Regions from separate parts of the Paenarthrobacter sp. YJN-5 genome, predicted to be linked through region 3. Evidence: riboswitches for the same ligand, from Rfam matches in the RefSeq annotation. Region 3 holds a riboswitch; each other region holds the start of a gene.
The links. Region 3 has a riboswitch for thiamine pyrophosphate ahead of thiO (glycine oxidase ThiO). Riboswitches for the same ligand answer to the same signal wherever they lie in the genome.
Positions count from the first base shown of each region.

Region 1 (3,904 bases), 550 kb from region 3:
TCGCGAAGATTTCGCACAGTTCGTCGAAATGCGTGTAGAGGAAGTTTTCCTGGTGGTGGGCAAGGCACCAGCCGGCCATGATGGAGCCGCCGCGGGAAACAATTCCGGTCATCCGGTTGGCCGTCAGCGGCACGTACCGGAGCAGGACGCCGGCGTGGATGGTCATATAGTCCACACCCTGTTCGCATTGTTCGATCACGGTGTCCCGGAATATTTCCCACGTGAGCTTGTTCGCCTCGCCGTTGACCTTCTCCAGGGCTTGGTAGATGGGGACGGTGCCGATGGGAACGGGGGAGTTCCGGATGATCCATTCACGGGTGGTGTGGATGTCATCGCCTGTGGAGAGGTCCATGACGGTGTCCGCTCCCCACTGGGTGGCCCACTGCAGCTTGTCCACTTCCTCGGCGATCGAGCTCGTCACGGCTGAGTTCCCGATGTTGGCGTTGATCTTCACCAGGAATGCCTTGCCGATGATCATGGGCTCGGACTCGGGGTGGTTGATGTTGCTGGGGATGATGGCGCGGCCGGCGGCCACCTCGCTGCGGACCAGTTCAACGTCGCAGTTCTCCCGCAAGGCCACGAAGCGCATTTCCGGGGTGACCATGCCCCGCCGGGCATAGTGCATCTGGGTGACCCTTTCGCCATCGACGGCGCGGCGGGGCACGGGCTGCGCTCCCTTCCATTCAGCTGAAGCCGCACCGCGGCGCACGGCTGACTTGCCGTCGTCGAGCAGGTTGCGTTCCCGGCCCGTGTAGCTTTCCGTATCGCCGCGCGCCTGGATCCATGCGGCCCTGAAGGGTTCAAGCCCGACGACGGGATCGCTGCCCGGCCCTGCCGTGCGGTACACCCTCAGCGGATCGTTGGCCTTCCCGTTGGGGGAGGGCTCCAAGGCAATCTCGGTCACCGGGACGCGGATGCCGTGGCCGGGGTCCTCCACCCAGGCAAGCGAGTGGGATTTCAGCGACTGCGTGACGGCGTCCCCACCGGGAGCTGTCAGGTTTTGGGCAGGGCTGTGCTGTGTTTCTGTGGTGCTCAAGGATTACTCACTTCCTTCGCCGGCATTACCCGGACAGGTTCAACGGTCGCAGACTGCTTCAGTCCTTTTCTCAGCCCCTGCAGGGGCTCCCGTGTGGTCAGGGACGAAGCTACCACAGCTGCGGCGGGTGCTCCCAGTCATATGCGGTCCGGATCCGGACTGTGGCCGCCGGCACTAAGCTTCTGCCATGCCGAACATCATTGAATTCAGCGGTCCGGTGCTGGTTTCCGCGCATGAGGAACGCCGGGGCCTGTGGTCCGTGGACGGCCGCCTGACCTTCAGCCGTCCGGAAGCTGCCCCGGATACCGTGCTGGAGGGCTGGGTCCTGCCTGGATTCGTTGATGCCCATTGCCACATCGGCCTGGGAGCCGGCGGGGCGGTGGATGAGGCCACCACCCTGGAACAGGCCCGTACGGACTTGTCCGCAGGGACGCTGCTGGTCCGGGATGCCGGCTCCCCGGCCAATACGAGGTGGGTCCAGCAGCGTACGGACCTGCCCAGGCTGATCCGGGCGGGGCGGCACATTGCGAGGAGCCGGCGCTACCTGCGTGGCCTCGGCCACGAAGTGGAGCCGGAACAGTTGGTGGAGACTGTGCGAAAGGAAGCGCGCGACGGCGACGGTTGGGTCAAGCTGGTTGGCGACTGGATCGACCGCGGCGTAGGAGACCTGGCGCCTTCTTTTCCTGCGGCGGTGGTCAAGGACGCCATCGCTGCAGCCCACGACGAGGGCGCACGGGTAACCGCGCATTGCTTCGCGGAAGAAACCTTGGATGACATGCTCGATGCCGGCATCGACTGCATCGAACATGCCACCGGGCTCCTGCCGCGGCACATCCCGCGGCTTGTGGAACAGGGTGTCCCGATCGTTCCCACCCTGGTCAACATTGCCACGTTCCCCGATATCGCGGCCCAGGCCGGGCCCAAGTTTCCCGACTACGCGCAGCACATGACCGCATTGTGGGAGCGCCGGCGCGAACGGGTCCTCGAGGCCTATGAGGCCGGTGTTTCCATCTATGCCGGCACTGATGCCGGGAGCGTCATCAAGCATGGGCGCATAGCCGACGAGATGCAGGAACTGCACGACGCCGGCCTGCCGCCTTCAGCGGTCCTCGAGGCTGCTGCGTGGGGCGCCCGGAGGTGGCTCGGAGCCGAGGGCGTCAGCGAAGGGGCGAGTGCCGACGTCGTGCTTTGCAGGGAGGATCCCCGCTGCGCCCTGGCTACCGTGCGTGAACTTTTCCACGTGGTTCTGCGGGGCACCCTAGTTCGTTAGGAATAAATTGAAGCTTCAAGTAATTTAGTAAGGTAGAACGTGCCGAAAGGCGGCCGCCGAACTACCGGGAGCATCACATGACCACGCCATCCACCCAGGACCTCCTGCCAGCCGAACTCACCATGGGCACTGTCATGCTCAGGGTCGGCGACATGAAGGTGATGAGCGACTATTACCAGCGCGCCCTCGGCCTGCAGGTCATAGCGGAGCAGGACGGCGGCCTATACCTGGGCCGCCTGGGGAAGCCGGTAGTCCATCTGGCTCCCGCAGCGGGCTTGCAGCTGCCCGGGCGCGGGGAAGCGGGGCTGTTCCACACCGCGGTCCTGTTCGAGGACCAAGCGTCCCTCGCCGCCACCATTGCCACGGCCGCGCAGTACGAACCCCGCGCGTTCGTTGGCAGTGCCGACCACTTGGTGAGCGAAGCCTTTTACTTCACCGACCCCGAAGGCAACGGCATCGAGTTGTACTACGACAAGCCGAGGAACGTCTGGCAATGGGACGGCAAGAACGTGGTCATGGACAACGTGGCGCTGCCTCCGCAGGCGTATCTCCAGCAACACCTGAGCGAGGCCGCCATCGTGGGGCAGCAGGGGGCCGCAGCCGGGATCGGGCACGTCCACCTCCAGGTGGGCGATGTTGCCACAGCGCAGAAGTTCTACGTTGACACCCTTGGCTTTGAAAAGACCGCGGGGTGGCATGGCCAGGCGCTGTTCGTCTCGGCGGGCGGCTACCACCATCACATGGCCATGAACGTCTGGAACAGTAGGGGAGCGGGCCCGCGCAAGGACACTCTGGGCCTGGGTGAAGTGCTCATCGAAGTCCCGTCGAATGATGACGTCGCAGCGCTCGCCGACCGTCTCCGCGTGGCCGGCCTGCAAAGCCACCACACCGGCCTTGAGCTTCGATTCGAGGATCCGTGGCGCAACCAGCTGCGGGTTGCCGTCCGCTGAGGCGGCATCCGCCGGCGGGTGGCTGCATTAGGCTAGGCGATGGCGGCGCCGGTTCCATGTCCTGCGCAGCCTCCCGCGGTTGGGCGGGGCATGTCAGCACGAAGGAAATGAGTACGTTCCATGGGCTTTGCCGAAATCTTTGTAGCCACCCACGATGAAGCCCTCAAGCGGGCAGCTGCACTCGAACGCGGCGCCGATGTGGCCGGTTCTGCTGTGCGCATCGAAGGCATCACCGATTTTGAGGTGGAGCAGCTCGGTGATCTTGCAGGGCAGGCAGTGCACGCCTCCGGCGCTGATTATGAACTCGCCCTGGTGGACGTCACCAGCGATTCGCTGCTCGGCGTTCCGGAAGCAATGGTGCGGGCCCTCGCCGAGCTGCTGACCTACCAGAGCGAAGGCGACGGCAACGTGCTGGACGACGTCGCAGAGGCCTGGGCTGCCCAGGAGGACATGCCGTTCGGCGCTGCGGAATCCCGCGGGTACGTCCAGCAGTTGGCTGCACTTGCCAGCGATGTCGAAAAAATCGACCGCGCCGGCCTGTACGTGTGGTCAATTTCCTAAACTTCGCAAGCAAGTGCGCGGGGCGAAGTCGTAAATACTCCTGTTATCTGGCACAATAGACAGGTACTTGATCGGTGCGGCCCCTCT
Region 1 covers NZ_CP053544.1:2,021,144-2,025,047, forward strand. Annotated here, with positions in the region: gene thiC (phosphomethylpyrimidine synthase ThiC) at 1-1,036, opposite strand, end outside; TPP riboswitch at 1,031-1,139, opposite strand; gene HMI59_RS09630 (amidohydrolase family protein) at 1,224-2,306, shown strand; gene HMI59_RS09635 (VOC family protein) at 2,384-3,256, shown strand; gene HMI59_RS09640 (hypothetical protein) at 3,377-3,817, shown strand.
Region 1: it holds a riboswitch for thiamine pyrophosphate, as region 3 does, so the genes downstream of both, thiC (phosphomethylpyrimidine synthase ThiC) here and thiO (glycine oxidase ThiO) in region 3, are expected to answer to the same signal.

Region 2 (3,904 bases), 630 kb from region 3:
CGCGCCGCCGGCAAGGCGGAAGCAGGCCAGCCGGGTCCCGCCCAGGCGGACCCTGCCCGGAAGACTCCTGCGCAGTCGGCTCCTGCCCACGGGGAGGCCGCCCAGGCCCCTGCGCAGGGCGGGCAGACTCAGGGCTCCACCCCGGCAGAAACTGCGGCCAGGGAGGGCCGTCCGGCTCCGGTACTGCGCTTCGGCGGAGAGGAAGTGGCTCTGCCCTTCGTGGAGCATCACGACGAACCTGCCAAGAAGCCTGCCATGAGCCTGGATCTGCTGGCTGAGGCCTTCTCGCACTTGGGTGGCACACCTGAGGTTGTCCCCGGGTCTGAGGTTGCCGGGTCTGGGGTTGCCGGGTCCGGGAAGGACGCGCCCGGGAACGTTGAATCTGCTGACGCACCCGTGAGCGCCGACGTCTTGGCAGCCACGTCCGCTGGTACTGAACCCGTGGAGTCCCGGTCCGGCGCCCGTGGCCGGCGCGGCAGGCGGAACCGCAGTGCCAGCAGGGCCCAGGGCGCCGCCAACGAGACCAACGTTGAGCACCACGACGTTCGGGCCGCCACAGGTGGCGGGACCTCGCACGAAGCGAAGGCGCCGGTTGAGCCGGCAAAGAAGCCAACTGCAGCATCGGAGCCGATCATCCTTGGGGTGGGTGTTCCGGCTTCGGAGCTGTAAACAGGTACTGAAGACACAGGTGGAACGAAGGCCGCGCAGCGCATGCTGTGCGGCCTTCGTCGTGCAACGGGTCATCATCGCCCACTGGGGTCATATCCAGGCCGTTAGCCGCCGGGGTTCCCGGCGTGAGGGGCTTCCGGGCTAGGCTAGGACACTGACACGGGGTGCCGGGCATAGGGCCGGGCTGAGATCCAGACCCGTTGAACCTGTCCGGTTAGCACCGGCGAAGGGATGTCTCCATGACTTCAATGTCGTCTTCTGCTGTTTATCCGTTGCCAGCGGTCATCCGTACACATCCGAGGGTGTTGAGCATTGCTGGTTCGGACCCCTCCGGCGGGGCGGGTATCCAAGCGGACCTTAAAAGCATTGCTGCGCACGGCGGCTACGGTATGGCCGCCATCACCGCGTTGACGGCCCAGAACACGCGGGGCGTCAGCGGTGTGCATGTACCGCCGGTGGAATTCCTCCGCCAGCAGTTGGAAACCGTCAGCAGCGACGTCGCTATCGACTCCGTGAAGATCGGGATGCTCGGTGATGCCGCCGTCATCAACGAGGTCCGGACCTGGCTTGCCAAGGTACGTTCCGCCGTCGTGGTCCTGGACCCGGTGATGGTGGCCACCAGCGGTGACCGGCTGCTGCGGGAATCAGCCGAGGCAGCCTTGCGTGACCTTCTGCCGATGGCGGACCTCATCACACCCAACCTTCCGGAACTGGCCATGCTGCTGGGGGAGCCCGAAGCGCAGGACTGGCCTGCGGCGCTGGACCAGGGCAAACGGTTGGCCGGGGAGTGCGGCAATACTGTGCTGGTCAAGGGAGGCCACTTGCCGGGGGCGCATTGTCCGGATGCGCTCATCAACACCAGCGGTTTGCTGCGTCAGGACGTGATCGAAGTCGGGGGCCCGCGTGTTCAGACACGGAACAGCCACGGCACCGGCTGCTCGTTGTCCTCGGCCCTGGCCACTGTCCAAGCCAGAACAGGAGATTGGGAGGCGTCCCTGCGCGAAGTCAAGCCCTGGTTGCGCGAGGCGCTGATAAGGGCTGACGACCTTGAAGTGGGCCAGGGGAGCGGTCCGATCCACCATTTCCACCACCTCGGGGAAACATCCCGGCCCGGAGCCTTCGCTGCTCTCCTGTGGAAGGAAGCCGCCGTGGAGCTGGAAGCAATCCACGGGCTTGCCTTCATACGGGACTTGGGGTCCGGGGAGTTGCCGGAGTCCGAGTTCAGCTACTACTTGGCCCAGGACGCCCTTTACCTCAACGGGTATTCCAGGGTGCTTGCCCGGGCGGGTGCCCTCGCTCCGACGGAAGAAGAGCAGCTGTTCTGGGCCCGGGGTTCCCAACAGTGCCTTGACGTGGAATCCGAATTGCACCGGAACTGGCTGAGCGGCCGTGAAGCGACGACGCAGAGCGGCCCAGTCACCAAGGCCTATGTGGACCATCTGATGGCGTCATCTGCTTCGGGAAGCTACGGCGTCCTGCTTGCTGCGGTCCTGCCCTGCTACTGGCTGTATGCGGAAGTGGGGCAGCAACTGCACGCCAACTTCGTCCAGGCCGGTTCCCCGGAGAACCATCCCTACGCGGATTGGCTGAGGACCTATGCGGACGAGGATTTTGCGGAGGCGACGAGGAAGGCGATTGCTCTCACGGATGCCGCAGCAGCTGCGGCATCCGGCCGTGAGCGGGGTGCCATGAAGGAAGCCTTCGTCCAGTCCTGCCGCTACGAGACCGCGTTCTTTGATGCCCCAAGACTGTATTCGTAACACGGACGCCGCGCGTCGGACGGGAAATCAACGGCAAGGCCACGTAGAGGCTGTAAGCTGTATGGGCACGGTGCCGGGAACGTCCGTTCCTACTGGTGACAAGCGTCACGTGGTGGCTTCCGGACCCGGCCTCATTTGCAGCTGAAGGTCAAACTAGCGTAATCTTGATCTTCGGTGCTTACGCCAACACTTGGGTTATGCCCCTTGGAATTGTTCATGGGATGACTCGCGGGCTTCGATCTGAAGTCCACGGCGTTGAGGCACAGCGTGAACCAGGCCTGATTCCGGTTCGGGGTTCCGCACGCAAATTTAGTAAGAAACGTCGAGAGAAGTGAGTACCCAAGTGGTGTACGCGATTGTCCGCGCAGGCGGCCGCCAAGAAAAGGTTTCCGTTGGAGACTACGTAACTCTGAACCGCGTCCCCGGTGGAGCCGGCAGCACGCTTGAGCTGCCCGCCTTGCTCCTGGTTGACGGCGACAAGGTCACCTCCGCTGCTGCGGACCTGGCCAAGGTGAAGGTCACGGCTGAGATCCTGGAAGACCTCCGCGGTCCCAAGATTGTCATCCAGAAGTTCAAGAACAAGACCGGCTACAAGAAGCGCCAGGGTCACCGTCAGGAACTGACCAAGATCAAGATCACGAGCATCGCGTAACGTCCGTTACGTAGTTCAGATTTCAGTTTCCCCAGAAATTTAGAGGCAGGCATTTCACATGGCACACAAAAAAGGCGCGAGCTCCACTCGCAACGGTCGTGACTCCAACGCACAGCGCCTCGGCGTCAAGCGTTTCGGTGGCCAGGTAGTTTCCGCAGGCGAAATCATCGTTCGCCAGCGTGGCACCCACTTCCACCCCGGTGCAGGCGTCGGTCGCGGTGGCGACGACACCCTATTCGCCCTCGAAGCCGGTGCGGTTGAGTTCGGTACTCGCCGTGGCCGTCGCGTGGTGAACATCGTTGCTGCTGCTGCCGCAGAGTAACAACACTTTCTGAACCGGTGGAGCGGGCCAACAGGTCCGCTCCACTGTTCTTTTAACCGCATTACAATCGTTCAGGGCGCCAGGCGCACTGGGCAAGGCGTTCGCGCTGTTGACAGCAATAGAGGAGATTCACGTGGCGAGCTTTGTAGACCGGGTAGTCCTGCACGTATCCGGCGGTACCGGCGGCCATGGCTGTGTCTCCGTCAAGCGCGAGAAGTTCAAGCCGCTGGGCGGGCCCGACGGCGGCAACGGGGGCAATGGCGGCGACGTCATCCTCCGTGTCTCGAGCCAGACCACCACGCTCCTTGATTACCACCATGCCCCGCACCGCCACGCCACCAACGGCGGCCCTGGCATGGGTGATTGGCGTGACGGCAAGAACGGGGAAACACTGGTTCTTCCCGTTCCTGACGGCACGGTGGTCAAGACCAAGGACGGAAAGGTCCTGGCAGACCTGGTCGGAGAAGGAACCGAGTTCGTTGCAGCTGCCGGTGGCATCGG
Region 2 covers NZ_CP053544.1:2,103,341-2,107,244, forward strand. Annotated here, with positions in the region: gene HMI59_RS10040 (ribonuclease E/G) at 1-669, shown strand, start outside; TPP riboswitch at 820-918, shown strand; gene thiD (bifunctional hydroxymethylpyrimidine kinase/phosphomethylpyrimidine kinase) at 909-2,429, shown strand; gene rplU (50S ribosomal protein L21) at 2,773-3,081, shown strand; gene rpmA (50S ribosomal protein L27) at 3,140-3,403, shown strand; gene obgE (GTPase ObgE) at 3,537-3,904, shown strand, end outside.
Region 2: it holds a riboswitch for thiamine pyrophosphate, as region 3 does, so the genes downstream of both, thiD (bifunctional hydroxymethylpyrimidine kinase/phosphomethylpyrimidine kinase) here and thiO (glycine oxidase ThiO) in region 3, are expected to answer to the same signal.

Region 3 (3,904 bases):
GTGGGCAAACGACAAACGGCATGGCAAGTACGGCATTGCCGTCCCCGCGGGAGTATCCCTCGGAGTCGGGGCCCTCAGCTGGATCGCCTTCATTGCGGCCGGCTTCGGCTACCAGCCGGGGCTGACCTGGATTCCATGGGTCTTGCCGATCGTCCTTGGCACGGCAGCTGCGGCAGGCGTCGCGGTGTTCCTTGGCAGGACCCGGACCCTGCGGGACACTGAAGCGCTCACCAAAGCACTCCGTCTGTAGCACCTTCCCGGCTCAACGGGGCGACTAACAACTGTGGCCACCGCCCGCATGGGGTGGTGGCCACAGTTGTCAGCAGTACCCGCCGTCGCAGCTTTAGTAGGGACTCAGAGGAACTCTGCCCGGCCCTCCATCGCCGATGATGCCAGCGCGTGTTCCCTCCGTGGAATGCGGCCTGCCAGCCTGGCCAGCCTGCCTGCCTTGACGGCGTGCATGAATGCCTCACCCATCTGGACAGGGTTCTGGGCACGCGTCACCGCTGTGGCCAGGAGGACAGCGTCGCAACCGAGCTCCATGGCCAGTGCCGCATCGGAAGCAGTTCCGATGCCTGCGTCCAGGACAACAGGCACGGAGGCACGGGACACAATGACTTCAATGTTGTGCGGGTTAAGGATGCCCAGGCCGGTTCCGATCGGTGCTCCGAGGGGCATGACCGCAGTGGCGCCGAGGTTTTCCAGTCGCAGTGCCAACACGGGGTCGTCGTTGGTGTACGCGAATACTTTGAAACCCCGATTGACCAGTTGTTCAGTGGCGTCGACGAGTTCAACCGCGTCCGGCAACAGCGTGTGTTCGTCCGCGATGACTTCCAGCTTCACCCAATCGGTCTCCAGTGCCTCGCGGGCCAGCTCAGCGGTGAGGACAGCGTCCTTGGCAGTGAAACAACCTGCCGTGTTGGGCAGCACCCGGATGTTGTTGTCCACCAGCAGTTGGAACAGCGAGCCCGTCTCGGCCGGCGAGTAGCGGCGCATGGCCACCGTGGTGAGCTCCGTACCGGAAGCAACCAGGGCCGCCCCCAAACCGTCCAGGCTCGGGGCGCCACCGGTGCCCATAATGAGCCGCGAACTGAAGGCGACACCGTCGATTTCCAGCGTGTCAGTAGTGGTTTCGGTGTTGAGGATAGTCATGGTCAGCCTCCCTGGACTGCGGTAACGAGTTCGAGTTCATCGCCGTCGGCGAGGTTCGTTGCTGCCCACTGGCTACGCGGGACCACCTCCGCATTGCGCGCGACGGCGACACCCAGCTTGCCGCCGTCGGCCGCCTGTCCGCTCGGGTCGAGGATGCGGCCCGTAACGGACGTGACCAGGGTGCTGACGGATGCGCCATCGGCCACGGTGTGCCGGGCGCCATTGAGTGTGATGTTCATGCTGTTTCCTTGGTGGAAGCGATGGATGGTGTTGGAATGCCGCGCCCGGCGAGGGCGCCTTGCGGAGAAAAACGATCCGGACGGAACCGGACCCACCGGTCATCCGCGGAACCGTCGAGCAAGCCGGCCACGATCTGTGCGGCTATGGGGGTCAGGAGTACGCCGTGGCGGAAGAAACCCGTGGCTATGATCAGGCCCCGGACGGCGCCGTCCGGCGCACCCACCCGCCCCAGGAGCGGGGCGTTGTCCGGTGTTCCCGGCCGTGCCCGGGCTGTCACTTCGATGAGTTCCAGCTCACCGACTGCGGGGACCAGGACCTGGGCGTCCCGAAGCAGCTGGTACACGCCTCCGGCAGACACCGCATTCGATCCCGTCGAAAGCCCGTCCTCGCGTTGGGTTGCCCCGATCACCACGGTCCCGTCCTCGCGGGGCACGATGTACACCGGCACTCCCCGCACCATTCCGCGGACTGTGGAGGTCAGCAACGGCCGCAGGTCCTTCGGTACCCGGAGCCTGAGGATGTCTCCGTAAACCGGCCTGAGCGGCAGGTGCAGGTCCTCAGGAAGTCCGCCGGTCGCCGCAGCCGCCAAGCCATTGGCCAGCACGGTTTCCCTTGCCGCTACCACTTGGCCGGTGGAGAGTTCAGCGCCTACAACGCGGTCACCCTCCCACAGCAGCCGCCGGGCCGCCGCTGCCAGCTGGAACCCGCAGCTTGCGCCCGGGACCCATGTGGCATCCGACGGGGTGTGCGCGGCCAATCCGGCGAGTATGCACTCCGCCAGCCGGCGGGGGTCCACTTGGTGGTCGGCCGGGATATCGAAAGCGCATGAAATTCCGGGGCTGAGCAGCGGCTCGCGCTGCCGCGCGTCCCGCAGCATCAACGGCTCCACTGTGAGCCCCGCCGCCTGTTGCACGGAGCGCAGATCGGCGAGCGCCCGTCGATCGGCGGCGTCGGCACCCACCGCGAGCGTCGACGTCGTGCTGTAGCCGGTGGTGACGCCGGTACCGGACAATCCGGACACGAACGTTGGCCATAGCCTGGACGATTCGAGCATCAGTTCCAGGAGATCTTCTTCCTGGTAGTGGAGTTCGCTCACGGGGGCCAGCATCCCGGCCGCTGCAAAGGTTGCTCCACTGGCAGGGTTCGGATCGATGAGGGCCACGGAACGGCCTGTGGCCCGGATCCGGTGGGCGATGCCCAGGCCGACTACGCCTGCGCCGATGACGGCAACGTCTGCTTCGATGGCTTCTGCCATTGGTTTCCTTCCCTACGCCGGTATTAGCCGGATCAGGTCAAGCGGTCGGCTCTGAAGCCCTCTCAGCCGGACGGTCATATGACGCTGTCACGGCTCCCGCAGTACGTGCCCAGTTTAGAGGAACTACTCTGGTTTCCATGACCCAGCCTGATCTCCTGACCGACGCCCGCCTCTACCTGTGCACCGATGCCCGCCGGCGGCAAGGCGATTTCGAAGACTTTGTGGACGCCGCGTTCGAAGGCGGCGTGGACATCATCCAGCTCCGTGACAAGACCCTTGAGGCCGCCGAGGAACTGGAGTTGCTCGAGGTCCTGAACAAAGTTGCCACCCGCCGTTCCAAGCTCTGGGCGGTCAACGACCGGGCTGATATCGCCCGTGTTTCCGGGGCTCCTGTGTTCCACGTGGGCCAAAAGGACCTCCCGCTGCCCGTGGCCCGGCAGCTGCTCGGGGACACCGCTGCCATAGGTCTTTCCACGCATGGGCCTGATCAGGTGGACGCGGCCATTGCGGCTTCGTCGGGCAGCGAAGGACTGGACTACTTCTGCGTCGGTCCCCTCTGGGCCACACCCACCAAACCGGGCCGGACGCCAGTGGGCCTGGGCTTGGTCACATATGCCACCGAAGCTGTGGAACGCGCAGGATCCGCCCTTCCCTGGTTTGCCATTGGCGGGATCGATCTTTCGAATGTGGAGCAGGTGGTTGCGGCAGGAGCCAGCCGCATCGTCGTAGTCCGCGCCATCACCGACGCAGAAGACCCGACGGCGGCGGCCAAAGCGCTGCTCGAAGCCCTGGACGCCTAGGCAGTCAGTCCGAGGCCCGTCATCCGGCGCCCGTGGTGATCGGCGAGTTCCGCCGTCAACCGGCGTACCTCCGCCTTGGCCTGTCCGTCATGAAGTACGGCACGCAGGTCCGGGTGCTCCAACGCCACCCGTTGCACCTGGGTGAGGGCCTCACCGACCAGCCTTCGGCCCCATAGGGCAAGGCGCGAAGCCAACCTGGGATCGTCCCTCAGGGCCCGCATGAGGAGGATGCGCAACGCCTCGGTGGCTTGGTCCGCAGAAGCGACTTTCCGGACGAATTGCTGTGTCCCGGCGTCCAGGAAGCCGGACACCGTCCTGTAGAAGTCCGAGGACACCGTGTCGATGATGTACGCCTTCAGAACAGACTCGTACCAGTCCCCTGGCGGGGTGCGCTCATGGAAGTGATCGAACGACGGCTGGAAGCGAAGCATGGCGTCTTCGGGGTCCCGCCCCATCT
Region 3 covers NZ_CP053544.1:1,468,616-1,472,519, reverse strand. Annotated here, with positions in the region: gene HMI59_RS06995 (hypothetical protein) at 1-250, shown strand, start outside; gene HMI59_RS06990 (thiazole synthase) at 355-1,152, opposite strand; gene thiS (sulfur carrier protein ThiS) at 1,155-1,391, opposite strand; gene thiO (glycine oxidase ThiO) at 1,388-2,647, opposite strand; TPP riboswitch at 2,640-2,757, opposite strand; gene thiE (thiamine phosphate synthase) at 2,785-3,447, shown strand; gene HMI59_RS06970 (ferritin-like fold-containing protein) at 3,444-3,904, opposite strand, start outside.